DNA from 3 places in the Streptomyces sp. NPDC008150 genome. Region 3 is predicted to be linked to each of the others. Evidence: riboswitches for the same ligand, from Rfam matches in the RefSeq annotation. Region 3 holds a riboswitch; each other region holds the start of a gene.
The links. Region 3 has a riboswitch for cyclic di-AMP ahead of ACFZA0_RS37070 (transglycosylase SLT domain-containing protein). Riboswitches for the same ligand answer to the same signal wherever they lie in the genome.

Region 1 (9,572 bases), on a different contig from region 3:
ACCGACCGGGCGCCGGACGGAGAACGCGTGCTCGGCCTCGTACGGTCGCTCGTCGACGGGGCGGCGGTGGTCCCCGCCTCGTACGGGCGCGTCGACCCGGAGCTGCTCTTCGACTGCCGCCCCGCGCGGGAGCGGGTGGGACAGCTCACCTTCGACGACCTGCACGACCACGGGGAGGGTGAACTCCACGCCCACGCGGGCCACTTGCACGCCGCCTACGACAGCCTGTCCCACGTCACCGGCGTCCCGCTCGACCCGCGCCGGCTGATGGAGTTCCTGGACGCGCGGCCCGACGGGCTGTACCGGATCAAGGGTTACGTGGACTTCGGCGCCCACGACCCCGTCAACCGGTACGCGGTGCACGCCGTGGGCCGGTTCCTGCGCTTCTACCCGGAGCCCTGGGGTGCGGGGGAGGAGCGGCTGACGCAGCTCGTCCTGATCGGGTCCGGCATCGACGGATCCGCGCTCGGCGCCCGACTGGCCTCCTGCGAGCAGGGAGTTGGGCGGGACACGAACGGCCGGGACGCCCGCCGCCCGGACGAGCACGGCATGTGGGGCGTCCTGCGATACGTCCAGGAACCGGACGACGCCGGAGCCGACGCGGGCGCCCCGGGGGAGATCCCCGACGAGCCCGACCCCAGCCTCGACCCCGAGCCCAGCCTCGACCCCGACCCCGACCCCGACCAGAGCCCCGACCCCGACGCGGAGGCGTTCCCGCGGCCGCCGTCGCGGTAGCCGCCCCGCCGGGGAACGAGACGGGCCCGCCCCTCCCGGGGCGGGCCCACCGCGCGGCGTCGCGTCACGTCCGTCCGGATACGGGTACCGCCGGCTACACGGGTCCCGCCACCGCCGCCACGGTCTTCGGCAGGGGCACGCCCGAGCCGTCGCGGCGCGGGTCGTGCTCCGGGAGTTCCGCCGGGGTGCCGTTCTTCTGCGCCGCCCGGGCCGGGACCGGGCCCGCCCAGCCCAGCGAGAGGCAGTCCTCGCCCTTCAGGAACCGCTGGCAGCGCACGCCGCCCGTGGCCCGTCCCTTGCGCGGGAACTGGTCGAACGGGGTGACCTTGGCGGTCGTCTGGACCGAGTCGTCGAGCGTGCCGCGCGAGCCGGCCACCGTGAAGACGATCGCGTCGACCGCGGGATCCACCGCCGTGAACGAGATGACCTTGGCGCCCTCGGTGAGCTTGATGCCCGCCACACCGCCCGCCGGGCGGCCCTGCGGGCGCACCTGCGAGGCCTGGTAGCGCAGGAGTTGGGCGTCGTCGGTGATGAAGACCAGGTCCTCCTCGCCGGTGCGCAGCTCCACCGCGCCGACGAGACGGTCGCCGTCCCGCAGCGAGATGACCTCCAACTCCTCCTTGTTGGACGGGTAGTCGGGCACCACCCGCTTGACCACGCCCTGTTCGGTGCCGAGGGCGAGGCCGGGGGAGGACTCGTCGAGGGTGGTCAGGCAGACCACCGTCTCGCCGTCCGCCAGGGACACGAACTCCGTGAGCGGGGCACCCCCGGACAGGTTCGGCGCGGCGATCGTGTCGGGCAGTTGCGGCAGGTCGACGACGTTCAGCCGGAGCAGCCGGCCGGTGGAGGTGACGACACCGGTCTCGCCGCGCGTCGTCGCCGGGACGGCGGAGACGATCACGTCGTGCTTGGCGCGGTGGGCGTCGGCGTCCTCCGGGAAGGGCTCGCCGTTGGCGGTGCGGGCGAGCAGGCCGGTCGACGACAGCAGCACGCGGCAGGGGTCGTCGGCCACCTGGAGCGGGACGATGGCCGCCGTCGCGCCCGAGGACTCCATCAGCACCGTGCGCCGCGGGGTCGCGAACTTCTTTGCCACGGCGGCCAGTTCGGCGGAGACCAGCTTGCGCAGCTCGGCGTCCGAGTCGAGGATCCGGGTCAGTTCCTCGATCTCCGCGGTGAGGCGCTCCTTCTCCGACTCCAGCTCGATCCGGTCGAACCGGGTGAGGCGGCGCAGCGGCGTGTCGAGGATGTACTGCGTCTGGATGTCACTCAGCGAGAAGCGGTCCATCAACCGCTGCTTGGCCTCGGCCGAGTTGTCGCTGGAACGGATCAGCCGGATGACCTCGTCGATGTCGACGAGCGCCACGAGCAGACCCTCGACCAGGTGCAGCCGGTCGCGCTTCTTGCCGCGGCGGAACTCCGAGCGGCGGCGCACCACGTTGAACCGGTGGTCGAGGTAGACCTCCAGCAGTTCCTTCAGGCCCAGCGTGAGGGGCTGGCCGTCGACCAGCGTCACGTTGTTGATGCCGAAGGACTCCTCCATCGGCGTCAGCTTGTAGAGCTGCTCCAGGACGGCCTCCGGGACGAAGCCGTTCTTGATCTCGATCACCATGCGCAGGCCGTGCGCCCGGTCGGTGAGGTCCTTGACGTCGGCGATGCCCTGGAGCTTCTTCGAACCGACCAGGTCCTTGATCTTGGCGATCACCTTCTCCGGGCCGACGGTGAACGGGAGTTCGGTGACGACGAGGCCCTTGCGGCGGGCCGTCACGTTCTCCACCGCGACCGTCGCGCGGATCTTGAAGGTGCCGCGGCCGTTCGCGTACGCGTCCCGGATGCCGGACAGGCCGACGATCCTGCCGCCGGTGGGCAGGTCGGGTCCCGGGACGTGCTTCATCAGGGCGTCCAGGTCGGCGGCCGGGTACCGGATCAGGTGCCGGGCGGCGGCGACGACCTCGCCGAGGTTGTGCGGCGGCATGTTGGTGGCCATGCCCACCGCGATGCCGGAGGCGCCGTTGACCAGGAGGTTGGGGAAGGCGGCGGGCAGGGCGACCGGTTCCCGTTCCTGGCCGTCGTAGTTGGGGGAGAAGTCGACGGTGTCCTCGTCGATCGACTCCGTCATCAGAGCGGTGGCCTCGGCCATCCGGCACTCGGTGTACCGCATGGCGGCCGGCGGGTCGTCGTTGCCCAGGGAGCCGAAGTTGCCGTGGCCGTCGACCAGCGGGAGGCGCATCGAGAACGGCTGCGCCATGCGCACCAGCGCGTCGTAGATGGACGCGTCGCCGTGCGGGTGCAGCTTGCCCATCACCTCGCCCACGACGCGGGCGCACTTGACGTACCCCCGGTCGGGGCGCACGCCCATCTCGTTCATCTGGTAGACGATGCGCCGGTGCACCGGCTTCAGGCCGTCCCGCGCGTCGGGCAGGGCTCGGGAGTAGATGACCGAGTACGCGTACTCAAGGTAGGAGCCCTGCATCTCGTCGACGACGTCGATGTCGAGGATCCTCTCCTCGAACGGCTCGTCGGGCGGCGGGGTCTTCGTGCTGCGGCGGGCCATCGCTGCCGGCTCCTTGCTGAAGCGTTGAACGGGATCTGACGCGGACCATTGTGGACCGCGGTACCGACACCGCGGACCAGGACCCGGCCCAACGGGACTTCCCGCACCTCACCGGGGCTCCCGGCGGGCGTCCGGAGCGAGGGGCCCTCGCGCGGCGGTCAATCCCGTTCTCGCTCTCGGCGTAGCGCACCGGGGAACTTCGCCGGTGCCCCGCGCGCTTGCATACAGTGGCACGACGGCAGGAAAAGCGCGGTCCTCACGGCCGCATCCGCGATCGAAGGGACGTACATGCCCATGGGTCACACGGCCACAGCCGAGGCAGACTCCGGCGGCCTGACAGCGACCGAGCACCGACTGGCCAACGGGCTGCGCGTGGTGCTCTCCGAGGACCACCTCACCCCGGTCGCGGCGGTGTGCCTCTGGTACGACGTCGGGTCGCGGCACGAGGTCGAGGGCCGCACCGGGCTCGCCCACCTCTTCGAGCACCTGATGTTCCAGGGCTCGGCGCAGGTCAAGGGCAACGGCCACTTCGAGTTCGTGCAGGGCGCGGGCGGTTCGCTCAACGGCACCACCAGCTTCGAGCGCACGAACTACTTCGAGACCATGCCGGCCCACCAGCTGGAGCTCGCGCTCTGGCTGGAGGCGGACCGCATGGGCTCGCTGCTGGCCGCCCTGGACGAGGAGTCCATGGAGAACCAGCGCGACGTCGTCAAGAACGAGCGCCGCCAGCGCTACGACAACGTCCCCTACGGCACCGCGTTCGAGAAGCTCACCGCGCTCGCGTACCCGGAGGGCCACCCGTACCACCACACGCCCATCGGGTCGATGGCCGACCTGGACGCGGCCACGCTGGAGGACGCGCGGGCCTTCTTCCGCACGTACTACGCGCCCAACAACGCGGTGCTGTCCGTGGTCGGCGACATCGACCCCGAGAAGACCCTCGCCTGGGTGGAGAAGTACTTCGGCTCGATCGCGGCGCACGACGGCAAGCCCGTCCCGCGTGACGGCTCGCTGCCGGACGTCATGGGCGGTGAGCAGCGCGAGGTCGTCGTCGAGGAGGTGCCGGCCCGCGCGCTGATGGCCGCCTACCGGCTCCCCGAGGACGGCACGCGCGCGGCCGACGCGGCCGACCTGGCGCTCACCGTGCTCGGCGGCGGCGAGTCCTCCCGCCTGTACAACCGCCTGGTGCGCCGCGACCGCACCGCCGTCGCCGCCGGGTTCGGCCTGCTGCGGCTGGCCGGGGCGCCCTCGCTGGGCTGGCTCGACGTGAAGACGTCGGGCGACGTCGAGGTGCCCGTCATCGAGGCCGCCGTCGACGAGGAGCTCGCCCGGTTCGCCGCGGAGGGCCCCACCGACGAGGAAATGGAGCGCGCGCAGGCCCAGTTGGAGCGCGAGTGGCTCGACCGGCTCGGCACGGTCGCCGGCCGCGCCGACGAACTGTGCCGCTACGCCGTGCTGTTCGGCGACCCGCAGCTCGCGCTGACCGCGGTGGGCCGGGTGCTCGACGTGAGCGCTGAGGAGGTCCGCGAGGCCGCCGCCGCGCGCCTGCGCCCCGACAACCGCGCGGTGCTCGTCTACGAGCCGATCACATCCGACGACGGTGCCGACGACAGCGACAACGGCAGCGACGACAACGAGGAGGCGGCCAAGTGACCGAGCTCGCCACAATGGAGTTCCACCCCCGGCCGCAGGCGGGCGAGCCCACGCTGTGGGCCTTCCCGGCCCCCGAGCGCGGCCGCCTCGGCAGCGGCCTGACCCTGCTGAGCTGCGACCGGCCCGGACAGCAGATCGTCGCCGTCGAGGTCCTGCTCGACGCGCCGCTCGACGCGGAACCGGCGGGCCTGGACGGCATCGCCACGATCATGGCGCGCGCGTTCTCGGAGGGCACCGACAAGCACTCCGCCGAGGAGTTCGCGGCCGAACTGGAGCGCTGCGGCGCCACGTTGGACGCGCACGCCGACCACCCGGGCGTCCGGCTCTCCCTCGAAGTCCCGGTCTCCCGGCTGGAGAAGGCCCTCGGACTGCTCGCCGACGCCCTGCGCGCACCGGCGTTCGCGGACAGCGAGATCGAGCGGCTCGTCCGCAACCGCCTCGACGAGATTCCGCACGAGATGGCGAGCCCCTCCCGGCGCGCCGCCAAGGAGCTGTCCCGGCAGCTCTTCCCGGCCGGCGTGCGCATGTCGCGCCCGCGCCAGGGCACCGAGGAGACGGTCGAGGCCATCGACGCGGCGGCCGTCCGCGCGTTCTACGAGAAGCACGTGCGCCCCGCCACGGCCACCGCCGTCGTCGTCGGCGACCTCACGGGCGTCGACCTCGACGCGCTGCTCGGCGACACCCTCGGCGAGTGGACCGGCTCCACGGCCGAACCGCTGCCCGTGGCACCGATCACCGCCGACGACACCGGCCGTGTGGTCATCGTCGACCGGCCCGGCGCCGTCCAGACGCAGCTCCTCATCGGGCGCACCGGCCCGGACCGGCACGAGAGCGTGTGGCCGGCCCAGGTGCTCGGCACGTACTGCCTCGGCGGCACCCTCACCTCCCGCCTGGACCGCGTGCTGCGCGAGGAGAAGGGCTACACGTACGGCGTGCGGGCGTTCGGCCAGGTGCTGCGCTCCGCGCCGCCCGCGCCCGGCGGTCCGACGGGCGCCGCGATGCTCGCCATCAGCGGTTCCGTCGACACCCCCAACACGGGCCCGGCACTGGACGACCTGTTCAAGGTGCTGCGCACGCTGGCCGCCGAGGGTCTCACCGACGCCGAGCGGGACGTCGCCGTGCAGAACCTGGTGGGCGTGGCCCCGCTCAAGTACGAGACGGCGGCGGCCGTGGCGGGCACGCTGGCCGACCAGGTCGAGCAGTACCTGCCCGACGACTACCAGGCGACCCTGTACCGCCAACTCGCCGGTACGGGAACGGTGGAGGCCACCGCCGCGGTCGTCAACGCGTTCCCGGTGGACCGGCTGGTGACGGTCCTCGTCGGCGACGCCGCCCAGATCAAGGAGCCCGTCGAGGCGCTCAACATCGGCCCGGTGACGGTCGTTTCGGCGGAATAGCCCCCGGTCCGGACTCCGGCGGGGCGCGGCCCGGCCGGAGTTCGGGCGGCAGGCGCGCGAGGTGCCCCGGTGACGCGAGCGTCACCGGGGTTTCCTTATGCCCGAATTGGCAGAGAGTCGGCCCGTCTGGACTGTGGCATGCGCTACAAAAGCCCCGTTCGGTTTGAGGATGGAAAGTTGTCCCGATTAGCGTCGGCGCGGCTGTCCGTCAGAGCAGTGCGCCGCGACCGCGGCACCGGACAGTCATCGCCGAGTCCCCGTACGGCGCGAGCCAGGGGAGCCGGGGACCCGCGCGTGTGCGAACACGCAGTCCCTGGGGTGAATCGGTCGACCGCGCGCACGCCGTGCGGAAGTCCGTAGGAGACCTTCCTGCTCCGAACCCGTCAGCTAACCCGGTAGGCGAGAGGGAAGGAAAGGACCGCCCATCACCATGGCGTTCACCCACGCCACCGGGAAGCACCGCCGTACGAGCCGCGTCAGACGCGGCAGCGCCCGCATGGCGGGCGTCGCGGCCCTCGCCACGACAGGCGTCGTCGGCACCCTCGCCGCCCCGGCACTCGCAGCAGAACCCTCCGCCGGCCCGACCGGACTCCTCCCCATCGTCACCCTCGGCAGCTCGCTCGCCGACCAGGTCGACGCGCAGGCCGCCGCCCAGCGGCAGGCCGCGGAGGAGAAGGTGGCCGAGGCGGCGGCCCGCAAGGAGGCGGCCGCCCGCGCGGAACAGGCGCACGCCGCCAAGGTCCGCGCGGCCCGCGCCGCCGAGCGCAAGCGCCTGAACACCTACGTCCTGCCGATCACCGGCTCGTACGTCTCCACCGGCTACCGGACCGGCGGCTCCCTGTGGTCCTCCGGCGCGCACACCGGCGTCGACTTCCACGCCGCGAGCGGCACCTCCGTGCACGCGGTGGGCTCGGGCACCGTCGTCCAGACCGGCTGGGGCGGCGCCTACGGCAACCAGATCGTCATCCGCATGAGCGACGGCATGTACACGCAGTACGGGCACCTGTCGTCCATCGGGGTGTCGGTCGGCCAGAAGGTCACCCCCGGCGACGTGATCGGCCTGTCCGGCGCGACCGGCAACACCACCGGACCCCACCTCCACTTCGAGGCGCGCACCACCGCCGAGTACGGCTCCGACGTCGACCCGGTGGGCTACCTCCGCTCGCACGGCCTGGACGTCTGACCGCACCGCCGGGCGGTCCCCCTCCGAACACCGGTTCCGTTTCCCCGTGCCCCGGCGCATCGCGCCGGGGCATTCGGTGTTTCACGGTCACGCTGTCCAAAAAATATCCATGGATTCCGACCCCCCGTCGGAAATTCCGGCCGCCTGCAATAGAGTCACTGAACACACGTCAATCGTCGACGTTTCACGGGGATTAAGGCGGAGGTCGGTCATGCGCATTCCGGCACACTCGGTGTGCACGGCGATCCGGGACGACATCATCGCCGGTGTCTACGAGCGGGGCAGCCGGCTCACCGAGGAACTCCTGGCGCGCCGCTACGGCGTTTCCCGCGTCCCCGTGCGCGAGGCCCTGCGGACCCTGGAGGCCGAGGGCTTCGTGGTCACCCGGCGGCACGCGGGCGCGTGCGTCGCGGAACCCACCGAGCAGGAGGCCGCCGACCTCCTGGAGATGCGGCTGCTCCTGGAGCCGCTGGGCGCGGCGCGGGCGGCCCAGCGCCGCACGGAGGCCCATCTGAAGGTGCTGCGCGGACTGGTCAGACTGGGCCAGGAGCGCGCCAGGAGGGGCAACAGCGACGACCTGCGCTCCCTGGGGGGCTGGTTCCACGAGACGCTCGCCCAGGCCTGCGGCAGCCAGGCCCTGACCTCGGTGCTGTCGCAGCTGCGGCACAAGGTCGCCTGGATGTACGCGGTGGACCCGCCGGCCAGCCCCGTGGAGTCCTGGGCCGAGCACGGTGCGATCGTCGACGCGGTGGCGCGCGGCGACAGCGAGCGCGCGCGGGCGGTCACCGCGCTGCACGCCGAGCGGGTGAGCGCGGCCCACCGGCTGCGGTTTCCGGGCGGGGCCGAGCGCGCCGACCGTGTGAGGACTTCGCAACCTCCCGTAAACATTTCGGGCCAGGGCAATTAACAAGAGGGCCGTATACAAAGAGGGATAAACGGCGGGAGTGAATTCCGTGCGCCCTTTTTGCGATGTCTCGCGGAATTCACCGGCCGCGTGCCGGGCGGGTTCGTGAACCGGGCCGCGCCTAATGTCCCCGCATGCCCGCGTTGCCGTCCCGCATGCCTCCGGTATTGCGCCGCATTCCGCGCGACGACGGCCCGGCCGCGGTGTCCCGGACCCCCGCGCCACGACGCACGCGTGGCCGTCACCCGGCCCGGGTGACGGCCACGCGCGGTGTCCGTGCGGCGGTCGGCTCAGACGGTCTCGGGGAGTTCCTCGAGGCCCTCGGCGACCAGCTTGGCCAGGCGGTCCAGGGCGGCGTCCGCGCCCTCGGCGTCCGACGCGAGGACGATCTCCTCGCCGCCCTGGGCGCCGAGACCGAGCACGGCGAGCATGGAGGCGGCGTTGACGGGGGCGGTGTCCGCCTTGGCGATCGTCACGGGCACGCCCGTGGCCATGGTCGCCCGGACGAAGATGGAGGCGGGGCGGGCGTGGAGGCCCTCGGTCCAGCCGACGTTGACGCGGCGCTCAGCCATGTGTTGCTGCCCTTCAGGTGTCCCAAGTTGTCTAGACCAGTCTTCCACATGTGTCCTGCACAGCCTGCCTCGCGCCACCGTCCGCCGCGAGCCGTACCCTGGGCCCATGCTGAGCTCGTCGGACCGGCACGAGTACCCCGCCCACTGGGAGGCCGACGTCGTGCTGCGCGACGGCGGCACCGCGCGGGTCCGGCCCATCACCGTCGACGACGCGGACCGCCTGGTCAGCTTCTACGAACAGGTCTCCGACGAGTCGAAGTACTTCCGCTTCTTCGCGCCCTACCCCCGGCTCTCCGCCAAGGACGTCCGGCGCTTCACCCACCACGACTTCGTGGACCGGGTCGGCCTCGCGGCCACCGTGGGCGGCGAGTTCATCGCGACCGTGCGCTACGACCGCATCGATGCCCGCGGCATGCCCGCCTCCGCGCCCGCCGACGAGGCCGAGGTCGCCTTCCTCGTGCAGGACGCGCACCAGGGCCGCGGCGTCGCGTCCGCCCTGCTCGAACACGTCGCCGCCGTCGCCCGCGAGCGCGGCATCCGCCGCTTCGCCGCCGAGGTGCTGCCCGCCAACACCAAG
Region 2 (9,572 bases), on a different contig from region 3:
CACCAGGGCGTCGACCTCTACAAGGAGGTCGGCGACCGGCTGACCGCCGCGGCCGAACTGCACTCCAGGCTGCAACTGGGCGAGGCCGCCCCGTCCTGGCTGTGCGGCGGCAAGGTCGACCGGAACATGGGGCCCGACCTGGAGGTCCTCGTGAACCACATGGAGAACCGCCTGCACAAGCCGCTGCCGTCCGCGCACCGGCTCACCGCCCAGCACCGGCCCAACGGCACCGACGACCTCTTCGTCTCCTGGGAGACCCTCACGCACGCCGACAACCCGGCCAACTGACGCGGCCCGCGCGACCCCTCCGGCCGCCCGCGCCACGCCCGGCGCGGGCGGCTCCGGAGCAGCTCAGGGGCCCCTCGTGGACAGGTGTGTGCGAGCGGCCCCGAAAGTGACGTACACTGGAGTCACAACGACGCGGGGTGGAGCAGCTCGGTAGCTCGCTGGGCTCATAACCCAGAGGTCGCAGGTTCAAATCCTGTCCCCGCTACTGAAGGCCGGAGGCCGGAATCCTTTGAAGGATTCCGGCCTCCGGTGTTTTCGTCGTCCGCCCTCCCCGCCCCGCCGGACGTCATCCGGTCGGGCCACCCCGGTCGCCCGGCGCCCCCGCCCCCGGGACTCTGGACAGGCGGTGCGGTGTCCGGCGTGAAGGACGTGGCAGGAGACGAGAGTGCGGCCTGGTGGCGTGGAGGGCGAACAGCCGTACGACCCCGGTCGCGGGCAGGACGGTCCGGCGGAGGGCGCGGCCGGCCGCGGCGGCTCCTACCCGTACGGTCCGCAGGGCCCGGTGGGTCCGCACGCCAGGGCCGGGGGCCGGCTTCCCGGCGACGCGGTGCCCGACCCCGGACTCGGCACCACCGCTCCGGCCCCCGCCGGGACCCGCGGGCACTTCCGTGCCGACGAGGAGTCCAGGCGGCGGCTCACCGCCCGCGCGCTCGTGCGGATGCTGCCCGCGCTGCTGATCGTCGGGGGTGCCTGCTACGACTACCTCACGCCGACCAATTTCACGGCCGTCCCGTTCTTCACCGCCGCCCCGCTGATCGCGGCGGCGATCCTCTCCCGGCGGGGCACCGTCCTCGTCGGTGTCGCCGGTCTCCTGGTCGTGGCGCTGTTCCGGGCGGAGCTGGACACCGTCGACCGGGTCGACGCGATCACCGAGGTGATCACCGTGGTCACGGTGTCCGTCCTCGCCGTCGTCATCAACCTCGTCGTGCGGCGCAGCGACGAACGCCTCGCCTCCGCGCGGGAGATCGCCGAGGCGGCCCAGCGCGCCGTGCTGCCGCAGCCCGCCCACCGGATCGGCGGGCTGGACATCGCGGCCCTGTACGAGGCGGCGCAGGCGGACGCGTTCATCGGCGGCGACCTCTACGCGGTGCAGGACAGCCCGTACGGGGTGCGGCTCGTCGTCGGGGACGTGCGGGGCAAGGGGATGAGCGCGGTGGCGGCGGTCGCCGTGGTCATCGGATCGTTCCGGGAGGCCGCCGAGCAGGAGGCCACGCTCCAGGCGGTCGCCCAGCGGCTGGAGCGCGCGCTGGCCCGCGAGGGCACCCGGCGCAACGGCCTCGACGCCTTCGAGGGATTCACCACCGCGGTCCTCGCCGAGATCCCGCACGGCCTCGACGTCGTCCGCCTCGTCAGCCGCGGGCACCCGCCGCCGCTGCTGCTGGACGCGGACGGCGCGGTCACCACCCTGCTCGTGCGCGAGCCGTCGCTGCCGCTGGGGATGGGCGACCTGGGGATGTGGCCGGACCGCGTGGAGGAGTCGGACTTCCCGAGCGGGGCGACCCTGCTCTTCTACACCGACGGCCTGTCCGAGGCGCGCGACGCCCGGGGCCGCTTCTTCGACCCCGCGCGTCGCCTTTCGGGGCGCCCCTTCGACGACGCCGACCAGTTGGTCGCGACGGTCGCCGCCGAGGTGCGGCGCTACTCCGGGGGCGGCACCGCGGACGACATGGCGCTCCTCGCGGTCCGCCGGCCCTGACAGCCACCCGCACGGACGTTGTCACCGAGCGTGCCCGGACGGCAGCCCAGCGCATAACGACTGACACACCGTCAGATGAGAGAGGTCGCGCGGGGGCCGGTCAACTCGCCCGGATTGGACCACCGGTGGCCGGTTGTGTCCGGCGGAGAAGCGTTAATGATCAAGGAGAACGGCTTGGAAACCATGCCTCCTGTCTATTAACGTTCGATAACGCAGCGCGGTCGTCCCAGCCGTCACAAGAGGCGGCTCCGTGCGCACGCGCCGAATCCCGCGAGGGAACCGGGGAACCACCAACTTGGGGTGAATCGAGCGTATGTGGCCGTGCTCCGCACGGGACGTATACGCGCGTAGGAGACCTTCTGCTCCGAACCCGTCAGCTAACCCGGTAGGCGAGACGGAAGGAAAGGAGCACGCCCGAGTGGCGTCGAACAGGCCTGCCCCCTACGCGCCTCAGGTACCGGAGCCCCGGTTCCCCGAGACCGGGACCCTCGCCCGCGGCGACGGCGCCGACGAGGCCCCCTGGGGAGAGTGGAATCCCACCGAGGAGTCCATTCGCCCCGTCGTCCGGGGCAAGCACCGCGTGGGCAAGCAGCGCGGCGGCGGACTCGCCCGCAGCTCCACCGTCCTCGGTGTCGGTGTCATCGCGGCCGTCGGCGCGGGCGGCATGGCCAGCGCGCAGCCCGGCAAGCCGCCGGTCTCCATATCCGTGCCCCACCTGCCGTCCGTCGGCGCGCTGATCGACGACGTCGAGCCGGGCGCCGACGCCCCGGAGGGCTCCGCGACCGCGCTCAGCACGGTCGGCGTCAGCACCGCCGACGCCGAGCAGGGCGCCTCCGACGCCGGTGAGGCACTGCGCGCCCGCATCCTCGCGCAGGCCGAGAAGCAGCAGGACCTGGCGGACAGCAAGGTCCAGGCCGAGGCCACCAAGGCCGCCGCCAAGCAGGTCGCCGCCGTCGCCGCGAAGGCGGCCAAGGAGGCCGAGGCGAAGGCCACCGCGGCGAAGGAGAAGGCGGAGGCGGAGGCCAAGAAGAAGGCCGAGGCCGAGCGCCTGGCCGAACTGGCCAAGCAGTACACGCTGCCCACCTCCTCGTACACGCTCACGTCGCGGTTCGGCGAGGCCGGCTCGCTCTGGTCCTCCGGCTACCACACGGGCCTCGACTTCGCGGCCCCCACGGGCACGCTGATCAAGGCGATCCACAGCGGCACGATCACCGAGGCGGGCTGGGCCGGCTCCTACGGCTACCGCACGATCCTCACCCTGGACGACGGCACCGAGCTGTGGTTCTGCCACCAGTCGTCGATCAACGTCACGGTCGGCCAGAAGGTCGCCACCGGTGACGTCATCGGCCGCGTCGGCGCCACCGGCAACGTCACCGGGCCCCACCTCCACCTGGAGGTCCACCCCGACGGCCAGGCCACCGCGATCGACCCGATGGCCTGGCTCCAGGCCCGCGGCGTCAACCCCTGACGGACCCGGGGGACGTTCTCCGGCGGTCCTGACGGCATCCCCCCGGCGCCGGGGCCGCCGGTCCCGTCCCGGGCACGCCCCGTTCCGGCCCGGTGCGGGGCGCATGGAATACGGGCTTCCGGCGCTCCTGTTGAATTCGGGCATGACCTCACTTCGCAAGCTCGGTACGACCGACGTCGACATCTTCCCGCTCTGCCTCGGCGGCAACGTCTTCGGCTGGACGGCCGACGAGACGCAGTCCTTCGCCGTCCTCGACGCCTACGCCGCGGCGGGCGGCAACTTCGTCGACACCGCCGACTCCTACTCGGCCTTCGCCCCCGGCAACCACGGCGGCGAGTCCGAGACCGTCATCGGCAAGTGGTTCAAGGAACGCGGCAACCGCTCCGAGGTCGTGCTCGCCACCAAGGTCAGCCAGCACCCCGACTTCCGGGGCCTGTCCGCCGCCAACATCAAGGCCGCGGCGGACGCCTCCCTCACCCGCCTGGGCACCGACTACATCGACCTCTACTACACGCACTTCGACCAGCCCGACGTGCCCGTGGAGGAGATCGTCGGGGCGCTCGACGAACTGGTGCGCGCGGGCAAGGTGCGGCACATCGCCGCCTCCAACATCTCCCCGGAGCGGCTGCGCGCCTCCCTCGACTTCTCCGACCGCGAGGGCCTGGCCCGGTACGTGGCGCTCCAGCCGCACTACAACCTGGTCTCCCGCGACACCTACGAGGGCGGCCTCCAGGACCTCGTCGCGAAGGAGGGCCTGTCCGCCGTCCCGTACTTCTCGCTGGCCGCGGGCTTCCTCACCGGCAAGTACCGCGCGGGCGAGAAGGTCGACAGCGCGCGGGCCGGCGGCGCGGCCAAGCACCTGGAGTCCGAGCGCGGGCAGCGGGTCCTCGCGGCCCTCGACGAGGTCGCCGGCGCCCACGGCGCACCCGTCGCGACCGTCGCCCTGGCATGGCTCGCGGCGCAGGCCACGGTGACCGCGCCGATCGCCTCCGCCCGGACCGTGGAGCAGCTCCCGGCGCTGCTCGGCGTCGTGGACCTGTCCCTCACGGACGAGGACCTCGCGAAGCTGACGACGGCCTCCGCCTGACGCCCGCCCGTACCGGCCGGCGCCGCGCCCGTACGGCCAACACCCGTACCGGACGGCCCGCGTTCCGCGGGACGCGCTACGTCGCCCGGTACGGGTTGTACGCGGGCTGCCGCGCCGGCCCGTACGCCGTCCACCCCGCGTACGAGGGGGCGGCGCCGTAGGGCGTCCACGGCGCGGGCGGCAGCAGGACCGGCGGCAGCAGCACCGGCACCGGGGGCGCCGTGATCCGCGCCGCGTGGGCCAGCGCGGGGCGGGCGACCTGGCGGCGCCCCCAGAGGGCGTGCAGCAACTCCCGTTCGCGTGCCGCGAATTCGGGGCCCACCCGGCCGTCGGCAGCGCGGTCGCGCAGCAGCGCGAGGGAGGTGGCGTCCGCCTCGTAGCGGGCGACCTCGCGGGCGCCCGCCCGGCCGAGATGGTGCCGGGCGTACTCGCGGGCCACCCGCCGGGCCCGCATCGAGCCGAGGACGTACGGCTCGGCCGGGGTCAGCCACCCGGCGACCGCGTACGCGGGCAGTTCCTCTCGCACGGTCCGCAGCTCCCGCCGCCGGGTGAACACCGCGAGCCAGGTGAGCAGTCCGAACGCCGGAGCCATCAACACCCCGTACACCACGAGGAATCCGTACTCGCCGAACCGCGAGGAGCCGTTCCACGCCGCGTGCATGCACATCGCGAGCAGCAGCCCGGCCGCCGGCAGCAGCACGCGGGACACCCGCCTGCCCGGACCGCAGCGGGCGGCGAGGCCGAGCCCGACGCCGGTGAGCACCGTGAACAGGGGGTGCGCGAAGGGGGACATGACGATCCGCACGAAGAACGTCGCCGCCGTCACCGAGGTGAGCCAACGGTCCCCGGTGAGCCGGTCGGTGCCGAACGCGGTGCCGAGGTAGAGGATGTTCTCGGTGAACGCGAAGCCGGTCGCGGTGACCCCGGCGACCACCACCCCGTCCACGATGCCGGTGAAGTGCCGTCTGCGGAACAGGAAGACGAGCAGCACGGCGGCGCCCTTCGCCGACTCCTCCACGAACGGGGCTATCACCGTCGCGCCGAGGTTGTCCGCGCCCGCCGGGTCGGTGGTCGCGGTGGCTATCCACCGGGTCGCGAAGCCGTTGGCGAGGATCGCTATCAGGGCGGCGGCGCACGCGCCCCAGGCGAGGGCGAACACCATGTTCCGCCAGGGCGCCGGGTCGACCCGGTCCAGCCAGCGGAACGCGGACAGGAGCAGCGGCACGGGCAGGACGGCGAGGCCGAGCCCGACCAGGAAGCCCTCGTTGCCGGTCTGCCGGCGCACCAGGGCGAGGATGACCAGGCCGGAGAGGGCCAGCAGCGAGCTGACCGCCGTGTACCGCACCCCGCGCCGCTGCCACCAGTGCGCGGGACGTGACGCGGGTGACGGCACCCCGTCGGTGTGCGCGGCGGGGTGCGTCGGAGCCGGGGGACGACTGACCACGTCACCGACCCTAACGACGGAACGCGCGGGCCGCGACGGTGCGTCCGGTTCCGCCCGTGTCCGGCGGGAGTTCAGGGGGCGCGGAGGGGATCGAGGTGCGCGCCGCGTGCTTCCGCGCGCCGGGTGCCGGGAGTCGCCGTCAGCTGTTTCCGGCCGGGTCCGGCGGCTCCGCTTCCCGCGCCGGTCGGGCCAGGGCCGCTTCGGCCGCCGGCTGTGCGGCCCGGCGGCGGAACAGCAGGTCGTGCACGGTGTGGCCCTTGTCGAGGCCCTGGCCCTCGAAGCGGGTCAGGGGACGGAACGCGGGGCGCGGCGCGTAACCGCCGCCGGGCACCGTGTTCTCGAAGTCGGGGTGCGCGGTGAGCACTTCGAGCATCTGCTCGGCGTACGGCTCCCAGTCGGTCGCGCAGTGCACGAGCGCCCCCGGCCGCAGCCGGGTCGCGGCCAGTGTCAGGAACTCGGGCTGGATCAGCCGGCGCTTGTGGTGCCGCTTCTTGGGCCAGGGGTCGGGGAAGTAGACGCGCAGGCCGTCGAGGCACCCGGGGTCCAGCATCTCGCGGAGCAGGATGATGGCGTCCCCGTTGGCGACCCGGATGTTGGACAGTCCGTTCCGTTCCGCGAGATTCAGCAGGTTGCCCTGGCCCGGGGTGTGCACGTCCACGGCGAGGATGTTGACGTCCGGGTCGGCGCCGGCCATCTGCGCGGTGGCCTCGCCCATGCCGAACCCGATTTCGAGCACCACGGGGTGCGCGTCGTCGAACAGGGCCCGGGGGTCGGGGACCGGGTGGCCGTCGATGTCCAGGCCCCACACGGGCCACAGCCGCTGGAGCGCGTCGCCCTGCCCCTGGGTGACCCGGCTGCGCCGCGGCTGGAAGCTCCGGATCCGCCGCTCGAAGTGCGACCCCGCCGGGTCGGCCTGCGGCCCGCCCGGGAAGCGGGGCTCGCCCTTGGCCCGCGTGGCACCGCCACCGGTGGGACCGGGAGCGGGCGCGGGGACCGGCGAGGGCGACGACGCGGGTACGGGGGCGGCGGAGGGGTTCACGGAGTCAGACACAATGCGTCGATTTTACGTGGGCGCGCGCGGGAGCGTCCCGTGGAGGGCCCGGAGCGGGCGCCGTCCACGGGACGGACCGTCGTCCACGGGACGGACGCGGCCGAGGCCGGGCGGATCCGTCAGGCCGGTGCCCGCAGCAGCGGCCGGGCGCGCTCGCGCAGCTCCACCACGCGCGGCTCGTCGCCGTACGGCTCCAGGCGGTGCAGCAGGTCCTTCACGTACTCCGTCGTGCGGGCCGAGGAGATGCGGCCGGCCACCTCCACCGCCCGTACGCCCTGCTCGCAGGCCGCGTCGAGATTGCCCGACTCCAGTTCCGCGACGGCCGAGACCACCAGGCGCAGGCCGTGCGAGCGCACGAACTCCTCCGTCGGCTGCGACAGCGCCTGCTCCGTGAAGTGCCGGACCTGGCGCGGGATCTTCAGGTCGCGGTAGCACTCGGCGGCGTCGGCGGCGAACCGGCCGTACGAGTAGAAGCCGAGCCAGGAGGGGTCGTTGTCGCCGTCCCGGGCCCGTTCCAGCCAGCCCTCGGCGGCCCGCAGCGCGGCGCCCGCGGCGTGGGCGTCGCCGGCGCGGGCGTGCGCGCGGGCCTCGACGAGCCGGAAGAAGCTCATCGTGCGCGCGGTGGCCAGGCCCCTGTTGCGTTCGAGGGCCGCCTGCGCGAGGTCGACGCCCTCGTCGGCGAACCCGCGGTAGGTGGCCTGGAGCGACATGGAGGCGAGGACGTAACCGCCGAGCGGGACGTCGGCCGCGGCACGGGACAGGCGCAGGGCCTGGATGTAGTACCGCTGGGCGGCCTCCTGCTGGCCGGTGTCGAACGCCATCCACCCTGCCAGGCGCGTGAGTTCGGCACTCGCGCCGAACAGCGCGCGGCCCACCTCGTCGGAGTACGCGCCGAGCAGCAGCGGCGCCGCCTCGACCCGCAGGCACTCGGGCACCATCGACGAACGCCAGTCGCCGCCACCGTACTTGGAGTCCCAGCGGCGGGCGTCCTCGGCGGCCTCGCGCAGCTTCTGCACGTCGCTGTGGCCGACCTTGAGGGAGGACGAGGTGCCCTCCGCCAGGCCGGCCTCGCGCGCGACGGAGCTGTCCGCAGGCGTGATGAGCCAGCGGGAGGCGGGCGTGGCGTAGGCGCTGACGGCGAAACTGCCCGCCAGCGACTGCCAGATGCCGCCGGAGCCGGCCCGGCGTCCCGCCAGGTCGAGCCGGTACAGGTCGGTCGCGGAGCGCACCGCCTGCCCCACGTCCCGGGGGAAGGCGAGGCCCACCTCGGGCGTCGGGTCGGCGTCGGCCAGGCCGATCTCGTGGAGCGGCACCGGGCGGCCGAGCTTCTGCCCTATGGCGGCGGCGATGAGGTGCGGGGCGGCACCCTGCGGCACCATGCCCTTCGACACCCAGCGCGCCACCGACGTCTTGTCGTAGCGAAGTGTCAACCCGCGTTGGGCGCCAAGGTCGTTGACGCGACGCGCGAGTCCTGCGTTGCTGATTCCCGCGAGGGCGAGAACGGCGCCGAGCTTTTCGTTCGGCCCGCGTTGCTCCCTGGACATGCGCCACCCCTCGACACAGACGGCTGCCGCGCTGGCATAACCATGCGGCATTCGTAAACACAGCGTAGTTCGGTGCATCCCATGCGTTAAGAGGCATTGTTCCGGATGGCGGGATTGTGGTCCGTGCCGAAGTGCGGGGCGGGCACGGTCAGTTGCGGCGTGCTCCCGTCGCGCGGCCGTGCGCCCGTGCGTGCGCTCTCCATACGGTGGCCCGGGAGCGGTTCCATGGTTTCCGCGTGGGTCGGCCCGCTGTACTGGATCCAGTGGGCTGGGGGACACCGCCGCCTTCATCCCCGCAGGCGGCGGAACGGTCCGGGAGGCGGCCTCCGTCTCCCGGACCGCGCGCTGCCCGTACGGTGCGCAAAGCCTGTACGGAGCGTGTGCGCGCCCGACGGGCCCGCGCCGATTTGGCCGAAAACCGCTACCGTGCCGTGCCGGCGATTGCCGCTCCCACCACGGTACTTGAGGGCGTGAACAGTGATTCCGGGAGCGCATCGGGGGGCGCATTCGCGCCGCCGATGCCCAGGTCCCGGGGCCGGTCCGCCCTCGCACGCCGGTGTGCGCGAGCAGGCGCACCGGCGATCCGGCGCGCCTTCACGGCCCTTCCTGGGTACGTTCTTCGTGGCAGCATGGTGAACCAGCCCTTGGGGGGCACTGGTTGTCCACAGCCTGTGGAGGCGGCATGCGGTGGTTGGTGGGGTGGAGCAGCACCACCGCTGGGCCTGTCGCGGGCGGGCCGGCGGGGTCCACGGGCTACGACGGCGAGACGGTGCACCCGGTGGGTTCCCAACTCCTGTGGGGCGACCCGGATCCGCTGTGGGCGGTCGGCGACTGGCGGCCCGACGAGATACGCGTGGTGTCCGCCGACCCGGACACCCGCATCGCGGTCCTCGGCCTGTGCGCGGCGACCGACGAGCAACTGCGCGCGAGCCTGTTCGCCGCGCGAGGCGGGGCACTTCGCCACCTGACCAACTGGGCGGGCAGCTACACCGCC
Region 3 (9,572 bases):
GCGTGATGCGCGCGACACTCGTCGCTCGCGGCGGGCGCGACGGCCCGCGATGCCGCCCGGACCACCGCGGCGACCACGAGCGGCACACGGCCACGACGGCAACAGCGACAGCGACAGCGACGAAGGAGGCGGGCGGCCATGGAGCCGGACGTACGGCGGGGGCCGGAGATCTGGATCCGTGGCCCGGTGGACGCGGACGCGCACACGCGGGCGGCGGCGAACCCGCCTGCGGCGGGCACCGCGTGGCCCGAGGCCGCGGGATCCCAGGCACCGGTCCGGCACCAGACACCGGACGCGTCGATGCCGGGTTCCCCGGCGCTCCCCGCGCCCGCGCCCGGTGCCGCCGTCCCTTCCCCCGGCGGGCCGTTCGGCGCCCCGGTGCCGCACGTGTCGCCCGCCGCCCGGCGGTTCTCCTGGCTGGGCGCGCACGGCGGTGCGGGAGTGACCACGCTCGCCGCCGTGTTCGGCGGGCACGACTGCGGACGGGACTGGCCCTCCCCCGGCGATCCGCAGTCCCTGCTGCTCGTCGCCCGCACGCACGCGGCCGGTCTGGCCGCCGTGCTGCACGTCCTGGAGATCTTCCGCCGGGGCGAGGCACCGCACGGGCTGGACCTGGACGCGGTCGTCCTGGTGCCGGACGCCCCGGGACGGCTGCCCCGGCCGCTCGCCCAGCACGTACGGCTCGTCGAGTCCGTCATCGACGTCTACCGAGTGCCCTGGGTGCCCGCCTGGCGGCTGGGCGACCTCGACGGGGGCCCGCCGCGCGAGGCACAGCCACTGGCCCGCCTCACGGGCACCGCGCACCGCACACGCTGAACGGGGCCGCCGGGCAACGGAGTTGGGTCCGGTCCGCCGGGCCCGGCGCGAAGTCCGCTACGCGGTGACGTCCTTCGCCGTGAACCGCGCCCAGGCGGCCGACCCGAACACCACGGCGTACAGGGCCTGGACCCCGAGGTTGCGGACCATGTCGTGCCAGTAGACCGGGTCGCGGACCAGGTCGGCGAACGACAACCAGTAGTGGGAGAAGAAGTACGGCTGGAGCGCGTGCAGTTGGGGGATCTGGTCGAGGATCTGCACGGTGATCAGCAGGCCCACCGTCGTCGCCATCGCCGCGATGCCGCTGTTGGTGAGGGTGGAGACGAACAGGCCCAGGGCGGCGATGCCGACGAGGGACGCCGCGACGAGGACGGCGATCAGGGCCGCCCGGCCGAGGCCCTCCGCGAAGCCGATGCGGGTGCCGGAGATGGTCGTGACGTCGCCCAGCGGGAAGAGCGCGGCCCCGACCGCCAGCGCCGAACCGGCGACCACGAAGGTGGCGGTGAGGCAGAACACCATCGTGGTCGCGTACTTGACGAGCAGCAGCCGGGTGCGGCCGGCCGGGGCGACCAGCAGGTAGCGCAGCGTTCCCGCGTTCGCCTCCCCCGCGATCGCGTCCCCCGCCACGACGCCGACCGCCATGGGCAGGAAGAACGGCAGCGTCGCCGCCAGCGCGGTGAAGACCAGGAACAGGCCGTTGTTGGTGACCTGGGAGATGAACGCCGTTCCCGCGCCGCCCTGTTCACCGCCGGCCGGGGACCCGTCCCCCGTCTCGATCCTCACCGCGATGCCGACGAGCACCGGGACGGCCGCCAGCACCGCGAGGAGCGCGAGCGTGCGCCAGCGCCGGAAGGTGATCGCGAGCTCGCTGCGCAGCAGCCCGAGGGTCCACAACGGGCTTGTCCCGCGCACCGGTCGGGCCGGTCCGTCGTCCCGCGGGGCCCCGTCCGGGACGGCGGTGTCCGCCGCCGTCACCGCCGACGTCGGCCGCTCGTCATCCCGCGACATCGAAGCCCTCTCCCGTCAGTGCCACGAACGCGTCCTCCAGCGAGGCCCGTTCGACGACGAACCCCCGTACGCGGACGCCCGCCGCGACGAGGGCGGCGTTCACCTCGGCCAGGTCGCGGCCGGGCGGCGGCTCGGCGGTCAGCCGGTCGCCGGTGACGTCGACGTCGGTGGCGCCCTGCTCCTTCAGCACCCCCGCCGCCGCGCCGGCGTCGGGCGTGGTCACCACCAGGCGGCCCCGCAGGCCCTCGGCGAGGTCGGCCACGGTGCCCTGCGCCAGGAGCCGGCCCCGGGCCATGACGGCCGCGTGGGTGCAGATCTGCTCGATCTCGTCGAGCAGATGCGAGGAGAGGAAGACCGTCGTGCCGTCGGACGCCAACTCCCGTACCAGCGAACGGATCTCCCGCATGCCCTGCGGGTCGAGGCCGTTGGTCGGTTCGTCCAACACCAGCAGTCTGCGCGGCTGGAGGAGGGCCGCCGCCAGTCCGAGGCGCTGCTTCATGCCCAGCGAGTACGCCCGCGCCTTGCGCCCCGCCGCGGCGGCGAGCCCCACCCGGTCCAGCGCCGCGCCGACCCGCTCCCGGCGGGTGCGCGGATCGGCCGTCGGGTCGGCGGAGTCGTAGCGGACGAGGTTGTCGCGGCCCGAGAGGAAGCCGTACAGAGCCGGGCCCTCGATGAGCGCGCCGACCTGCGGGAGCACGGTGCGCACCGACCTCGGCACGGGACGGCCCAGCACCTGGGCGGTGCCGGATGTCGGTGCGACCAGGCCCATGAGCATGCGGATGGTGGTGGTCTTGCCGGAGCCGTTCGGCCCGAGGAAGCCGAAGACACTGCCCGCCGGGACGGTCAGGTCCAGCCCGTCCACGGCGAGTTGACCACCGCCGTAGCGCTTGGTCAGTCCCCGGGTCCGGATCGCCGGGACGGTCTGCGGTTGCCCCATCTGGCTTCCTCACTTTCCGCACCGGCGCCGACCCGCCCCGGTGACAGCCGACTCGGCCCCGCCCGCGGGGCCGTCACGGACGCGTCCCGCCCGTACGGAGTGACCGTACGGGCGGGACGACGGGCCGACTCGCGGGCGACGGCGGTCAGTTGGCCGCGTCGGCCACCTTGACCAGGGCCGCCTTGTTGACGGCGCCGACGTAGACCTTGCCGTCGTCGGTGACGAGGGCGTTGACCAGCCGGGTCGAGAAGACGGTGCCCTTGCCGAAGTCGCCGCTCACGCGGTCGCCCAAGGAGGCGAGGAATCCGCCCGGTTCACCGCCGCCGGAGCCCGAGGGCACGCCCTTGCCGCCGGTGTCGAAGGTGGCGACGGAGTTCCAGCCGGTGCCGACGACCTTGGCGCCGTCCAGTTCGTCCAGCCCGCCGCCGAGCGGGCCGCCGGACCGTTCCGCGTGGCCCTTGGCCGCACCGGCGGCCGAGTCGCCCTCGGTCACCTTCGCGCCCTTGGGCGGGGTGAAGTCGAAGGTCGACGCGGCCGGCTTCGCGAAACTGACCTTGGTGAAACCGGCGTCCACGGCGGCCGCGCCGCCACCGGCGGGCGTCAGCGTGAACTTGAGCGGTGCCCCGGTCTTCGCGTCCACCGCCACGGCGATCCGGCCGACCGTGCTGGCCCCGGACGACGCGGGCCTGATCACCAGCTTGTACGCGTCGCGTCCGGCCACCCGCTCGGTGCCGTCGACGCTCAGGGAGGTCGTCCCGTCGGCCGCCTTCAGCGCCTGGTCGGTGAGCTGCTTCGGCGTGAGCTCCGCGCCCTCGTCGCGCTGCGCGGCCGCGTCGCCGGAGACGGTGCTGTGGTACACCGTGTTCGACTTGCTGTCGTAGCCCCAGACGTTCTTGCCGTTGTGGATCAGGCTGTACTCGGCGGCGTCCTCCAGGAGCGAGACCTTCGAGCGGTCGGGGCCGTCGGCGGCGACCCTCAACGTGTGCGTGCCCGTGGCGAGTTCGGTGAGCTTGGACGTCGGGTCGGCGGAGGAGCCGCCGCCCGTCGCGTCCGCGCCGAGCGAGGACTCCAGGCCGCCGAGGTCGGGCAGGCCCAGGTCGGTGCTCACCTTCACGGTGCCGGACAGTTGCTCCACGTCGGACGCGGCGATCTTCTCGACGAGCTGCCGCGCCGTGATCTTCGGCAGGTCGGGGTCGCCGGAGGCAGCGAGCGCCGGGACCAGCCCGATGGTCGCCGCCGCCACTCCCACCACAGCGACGGGAACGACGTACCGCACCGCTCTGCCCCGCCCGGTCCGCGTGTCCTCGGTCTCGTCGGCGGTCGTGCTGTTCTCGGATTCGTACGGTGCCATGTCTGCCTTACCTCCGTCGTCGGCGGCGGCTGTCCGTCGTGTGTCCTCGCGTTCTCGTTCCCGGTCCACCCCGCGCCGCCATTCTCACCCGAATCGGTGAGGTGTGGTGTTTTCCGTGCTTCCCATCTGACCAAAACGGGCGCGGCGAATCGTCAGACCGCGGGCTCAACTCCGCGTACTGCTGCGGTATGACACGGACGGCCGCCACCGGCCCCGACCCGTAGGGGTCCGCGCGGGCCGCGCAACCGCGAGCACCGGGACGGGAGGGCCGGGCAACGGAGGGACGGGGCGAACGGGCCCGGGAAGAACGGCATCCCGCACTGTGACGCGGATCACATCACCGGGCGCGCCGCCGTGCGGGTGGTCCGGGGGCCGCCGCGCGCCGGCGCGGACGGCACGTCATCCGGCGCGGTGCACCACGGCGTCGCAGAGTTCGACCAGCGAGTCCTTCGCGTCGCACTCGGGCAGGGGCGCGAGGGCGGCGCGCGCATCCTCGGCGTACCTGACCGTGTCGCGGCGGGCCTGCTCCAGCGCGGGGTGCGCGCGCAGGGCCGTCAGCGCCTCGGCGAGCCGGGCGTCGTCGGACAGGTCGGAGTCGAGCAGCTCGCACAGCGCGGCGTCCTCGGCGAGCCCGAGCCGGGCGGCACGCTCCCGCAGCCGCAGCACCGGCAGCGTCGGCACGCCCTCGCGCAGGTCGGTGCCGGGGGTCTTGCCGGACTCGTGCGAGTCGGAGGCGATGTCCAGCACGTCGTCGGCGAGCTGGAAGGCGACGCCGAGCCGCTCGCCGTACTGGGTGAGGACGTCCACGACCGTGTCGTCGGCGCCGGACATCATCGCGCCGAAGCGGCACGCGACCGCCACCAGCGAACCCGTCTTGCCGCCCAGGACGTCGAGGTAGTGCTCGACCGGGTCACGGCCGTCCGTGGGGCCCGCGGTCTCCAGGATCTGGCCGGTGACCAGCCGTTCGAACGCCTCCGCCTGCACCCGCACCGCCTCCGGGCCGAGGTCGGCCAGGATGTACGAGGCACGGGCGAAGAGGAAGTCCCCGGTGAGGACGGCGACGGAGTTGCCCCAGCGGGTGTTCGCGCTCGGGACCCCGCGGCGCACGGCCGCCTCGTCCATCACGTCGTCGTGGTACAGCGTCGCCAGGTGGGTCAGCTCCACGACCACGGCCGACGGGACCACGCCCGGCGCGTACGGATCGCCGAACTGGGCCGCGAGCATCACGAGCAGCGGACGGAACCGCTTGCCCCCCGCGCGCACCAGGTGCTGGGCGGCCTCCGTGATGAAGGGGACCTCGCTCTTGGTGGCTTCGAGCAAACCTTCCTCGACGGCCGCCATTCCGGCCTGGACATCGGCTTCCAGAGCCTGGTCCCGCACGCTCAGCCCGAACGGCCCGACGACGGTCACGAGGGGTCTCCTGTCTGCTGACGTCTGATGACGATTACACGGTCGGTCTCAAGGTCGGTCATGCGATCGACGACATGTTTGTCGATCTGTCGCTGCCATCACTCAAGTCAGCGTATCCGGTCACGTTTCGATCACCGATAGCGCCCACGGTTACAGGCCAGGCGGTATTGGAGCACGCCGGGCATCCTTCCCATCGGCCGGTAAGAAAGGATATTTGCCGACCGCGCTTCCGCCCACCGGGAAGCCCGCCCGCCGCACCCTCTCCGCCTCCCCCTTCTACCCCCGTTCGACGTGCGCAGCGTGACACGGAGAAGGGGAGAAAGGGCAGGAGACCCCCGCCTCCCGCGCGCACGCCGATCCCGATGCCCGATTCGCACCTCTTGCGGTTCACCGCCCCTTTGGTCACTGATTGCGCTCCGGTCGCCTCCCCAGTGAGTTGGGTCACGCGGGCCGCCGGCCCCTCCGGCGCCCCACACCTCGCGTACAGGCTTGCCGCGCAAGCGAGTTGAGCGTTGGCGATCGCAAAGGATCAAGGCCGCGATACCTCCCAGAACAAGATCAATCGGACGTTGTGTGCATCGCATACTTGTTCCGGACATGCGCGGTCGCATACGTTCCCGGCCTGTCGGGCGGACGCCTAATCCTGCCGCCGCCCGGTGCCACCCATCGACCGAGACACTCACGCACGGCAGGAGCGGGGGACCCAGGTAAGTCGCCGGGTCGCACGGCACACGCCGTGACGGACCGGCTTGGGGTGAAGACGCGACCGCGAGGCCGCGACCGGGCACCTCCCAGCCCGAACCCGACAGCTCACCTCGCAGGCGCCGGAGAGGAAAACACCATGTCCCGACTGGGTCTTCGTCGTCACGCCCGAACCAACCGCATCACCCGTGCCCTGGCCATCGCCGGCACCGGTGCCGCCGTCGTCGCCGTGCCGCTGCTCGGCGCGAACACCGCCTCGGCCGCCACCACGACGTCCACCGCGACGACCGCCACCACCACCGCGGCCCTCACCGCCTCCGCCGGGTACGGCAACAACCTCGACGGCTGGATCCGCGAGTCGCTCTCGATCATGTCGCAGCAGGGCATCCCCGGTACCTACAACGGGATCTACCGCAACGTGATCCGCGAGTCGTCCGGCAACCCCCAGGCCATCAATAACTGGGACTCCAACGCCGTGGCCGGCACGCCCTCGAAGGGCCTCCTCCAGGTCATCGACCCGACCTTCCTGGCCTACCACGTGTCCGGCACCTCGTACGACCCGTACGACCCGGTCGCCAACATCACCGCGGCCTGCAAGTACGCGGCCGCCCGGTACGGCTCCATCGACAACGTGTACGGCGCGTACTGACCGTTCCGTTCCCGGCAGGGAACACGGCCGGACGGCCGGCGGGGCGGGCACGGCGGTCCCGCCCGGCCGGTCGGGCCGGCCCCGCCCGGCCGCCCCGCACGGGGTGCTCAGGCAAATATGCGATCGAGGACGACGGCGATGCCGTCGTCCTCGTTCGACGTCGTGATCTCGTCGGCCACCGCCTTGAGTTCGGGATGGGCGTTGGCCATGGCGACGCCGTGGGCGGCCCACCCGAACATGGGCACGTCGTTGGGCATGTCCCCGAAGGCCACGGCCTGCTCCGCGCGCAGTCCCAGGTGGCCGGCGGCCAGCGAGAGGCCCGTGGCCTTGGTGATGCCGCACGGCTGGAGTTCGACCATGCCCGGCCCCGACATGGTGACCGTGGCGAGCGACCCCACCACCGCGCGGGCGGCGGCGGCCAGGTCGTCGTCCGGCAGCCCGGGGCGGCGCAGCAGCACCTTGCTGATCGGCGCGCGCCACAGGTCGTCGCGCCGTCCGACCCGCACGGCGGGCAGCGTGGGATGCGGCATCGCGTACCCGGGCTCGATCAGGGTCAGCCCGTCGACCCCGTCCTGGTCCACGGCCGCGTACACCTGGCCGACCTCCGCCTCGATCTTGCCGAGCGCGGTCTCCGCCAGCTCCCGGTCCAGGGTGACCGACCACAGCAGCCGGTCCGACCCGACGTCGTAGAGCTGGGCGCCCTGCGCGCACACCGCGAGTCCGGCACCGCCGGATCCGCCCGGTCCGCCGAGGCCGTGCAGCAGCGGGCGTACGCGGGGAGCCGGCCGGCCCGTCACCACCAGGTGCCGGGCACCGGCCGCGGCGGCCCGCGCGAGCGCGGCGAGCGACCGTTCGGACACCGTGTCGTCGCCGCGCAGCAGCGTGCCGTCCAGGTCAGTGGCGATGAGGGCATATGCGGTGGGTGCGGCCATGCCCAGAGAATACGGAGACGGCGCCCCCGCGTTCCCCCTGTGAACAGGACTGACGGAACTCCCCCTGTTCCCCGCGCCCCTCCCCTATCCTGCCCTCCGCACTCACCGGGGCCCCCGTGCTCACGGCGGCCCCGGCAGCCCCACCCGCCCCACCGTTTCTGGACCTCGCGCCCGGCCCCGCGGCGGCCCCCCTCCCGGCCCTCCTCACGGCCTCAGACGTCACCGCCGTGGGCCGCCGCCAGGTGCCGGGCCAGCCGCGGCGAGGCGAACTCCGTGCCGCACACGAACCGCATCACCGGACCGTACGACGACGCCGCCGGCAGGCCCGTGAAGTACAGGCCCGGCACCGAGGAGACGTAACCCGCGCCGAGCTTCGGCGTCCCGCGGCTCACGGCGAGATCCGTCCGCAGCTCGTGCCCGAGGAAGTCCATCGCCGCGATGTCCACCCGGTACCCGGTCGCCGCGATGACGTGGTCCGCGGTCAGTTCGGCGGCCCGACCGGCCGCCGTCCGCACGGTCAGCACCGGCCTGCCCTCCCGGATGCCCGCCCCCGTGACGGCGGCGACCTCCCGCACCTCGACCGCGTCCTCGAACCGCTCCCGCAGCCACCATGCGCCGAGCGGGCCGAGGACGCGGCGCACCAGGAAGTGCCGTGTCCTTGCCGGGAGATAGCGGTACGGGTGGGGGTAGTAGCTGAGCGCCCACAGCGACCACGCCCGGCCGAAGGGCGACTCCGGGCGCAGCCTCGGCTGGCCCCACGGGGGCGCGCCGAAGGCGACCCGGCCGGTGCCCCGCGACACCACCCGGACCCGCGCCCCGGCCTCCGCCACGAGCACCGCCGTCTCCAGCGCGGACTGGCCCGCGCCCACGACGACGACGTCCTTGCCCTCGTACCGGGTCAGGTCGTGGTGCTGCGAACTGTGCGACACGGCTGCCGCCGGGCTCGGCCCGTCCGGTGCCGCGCCCGCCAGTTCGGGCGGCAGATGGGCCAGGCCCGACAGGCCCGTGGCCACCACGACGGCCCGCGCCGAGAACAACTCCCCCGAGTCCAGCTTCAGTTCGAAGCCCCCGGCCGGCCGCCTGTCGACCGACACGACCCGGACGCGTTCCAGTTCGGGCACCAGCCGCTGCTGGAACCAGTCCCCGTACCCGATGAAGGTCTCCACCGGGATGATGTCCTCGTCCGTGACCAGCCGGGGTGTGCCCACGGCGTCGCAGTAGTCGGCGAGGGTGTGCCCCGGCTGCGGTGCGTCGATGCTGGACGCGGCGGGGGTCGACTTCAGCAGCATCCCCGCGGGCATGTGGTCGCGCCAGCTCACCATGGGCTCGCCGAAGACCCGTACGGGAATGCCGCCGGCTCGCAGGTGGGCGGCGGTAGACAGGCCGAACGGGCCCGCGCCGATGACCGCCACCGGTCCGTCCGGATGTGTCCGCCGCTTCGGCTGCGTCTGACGAGTCGGTTGGTTCACGAAATCCCTCCCCGGGACGTCATGTGGTCACTTCGTGAAAGCAAAGGCCGGGGTCCCGTGCGAGCGGGGCGACGGCTCGTGGCGGAGGAGGCCGAGGCCTCGCGGCAGGAACAGGACAGGTGCGGGAGGGCGCGGGAGGCCCGGAAGGCGCGACGGGCCGGGGCCCTGCGCACGGACGGAAGCTCCAAGGTCTCGACGCGGAGGCCGAGTTGCGCGTCGGCGCGACGGCGCGACGGCGCGTCAGCCGGGCGGGGGCGGGGCCGGCCGGTCCTCCGGCCCGGCCGGGTCACCGGGTCCG

Region 1: linked by a shared signal. The riboswitch ahead of ACFZA0_RS27150 (peptidoglycan DD-metalloendopeptidase family protein) and the one ahead of ACFZA0_RS37070 (transglycosylase SLT domain-containing protein) in region 3 are both predicted to bind cyclic di-AMP.
Region 2: linked by a shared signal. The riboswitch ahead of ACFZA0_RS11720 (peptidoglycan DD-metalloendopeptidase family protein) and the one ahead of ACFZA0_RS37070 (transglycosylase SLT domain-containing protein) in region 3 are both predicted to bind cyclic di-AMP.

Annotation. Positions count from the first base shown of each region.
Region 1 is NZ_JBIBHJ010000012.1:185,940-195,511, reverse strand. It holds gene ACFZA0_RS27170 (GTP-binding protein) at 1-735, shown strand, start outside; gene ACFZA0_RS27165 (DNA topoisomerase (ATP-hydrolyzing)) at 830-3,286, opposite strand; gene ACFZA0_RS27160 (insulinase family protein) at 3,575-4,939, shown strand; gene ACFZA0_RS27155 (insulinase family protein) at 4,936-6,336, shown strand; cyclic di-AMP (ydaO/yuaA leader) riboswitch at 6,574-6,753, shown strand; gene ACFZA0_RS27150 (peptidoglycan DD-metalloendopeptidase family protein) at 6,767-7,519, shown strand; gene ACFZA0_RS27145 (FCD domain-containing protein) at 7,731-8,426, shown strand; gene ACFZA0_RS27140 (HPr family phosphocarrier protein) at 8,714-8,995, opposite strand; gene ACFZA0_RS27135 (GNAT family N-acetyltransferase) at 9,102-9,572, shown strand, end outside.
Region 2 is NZ_JBIBHJ010000003.1:527,831-537,402, forward strand. It holds gene ACFZA0_RS11705 (alginate lyase family protein) at 1-288, shown strand, start outside; tRNA gene ACFZA0_RS11710 (tRNA-Met) at 420-493, shown strand; gene ACFZA0_RS11715 (SpoIIE family protein phosphatase) at 674-1,984, shown strand; cyclic di-AMP (ydaO/yuaA leader) riboswitch at 2,234-2,391, shown strand; gene ACFZA0_RS11720 (peptidoglycan DD-metalloendopeptidase family protein) at 2,403-3,452, shown strand; gene ACFZA0_RS11725 (aldo/keto reductase) at 3,595-4,539, shown strand; gene ACFZA0_RS11730 (PrsW family glutamic-type intramembrane protease) at 4,616-5,983, opposite strand; gene trmB (tRNA (guanosine(46)-N7)-methyltransferase TrmB) at 6,123-7,034, opposite strand; gene ACFZA0_RS11740 (MFS transporter) at 7,154-8,578, opposite strand; gene ACFZA0_RS11745 (asparagine synthase-related protein) at 9,261-9,572, shown strand, end outside.
Region 3 is NZ_JBIBHJ010000026.1:27,749-37,320, reverse strand. It holds gene ACFZA0_RS37095 (DUF6668 family protein) at 301-816, shown strand; gene ACFZA0_RS37090 (ABC transporter permease subunit) at 874-1,824, opposite strand; gene ACFZA0_RS37085 (ATP-binding cassette domain-containing protein) at 1,811-2,761, opposite strand; gene ACFZA0_RS37080 (outer membrane lipoprotein carrier protein LolA) at 2,907-4,112, opposite strand; gene ACFZA0_RS37075 (polyprenyl synthetase family protein) at 4,512-5,522, opposite strand; cyclic di-AMP (ydaO/yuaA leader) riboswitch at 6,189-6,361, shown strand; gene ACFZA0_RS37070 (transglycosylase SLT domain-containing protein) at 6,364-6,873, shown strand; gene ACFZA0_RS37065 (HAD hydrolase family protein) at 6,981-7,805, opposite strand; gene ACFZA0_RS37060 (NAD(P)-binding domain-containing protein) at 8,018-9,274, opposite strand; gene ACFZA0_RS37055 (ATP-grasp domain-containing protein) at 9,515-9,572, opposite strand, start outside.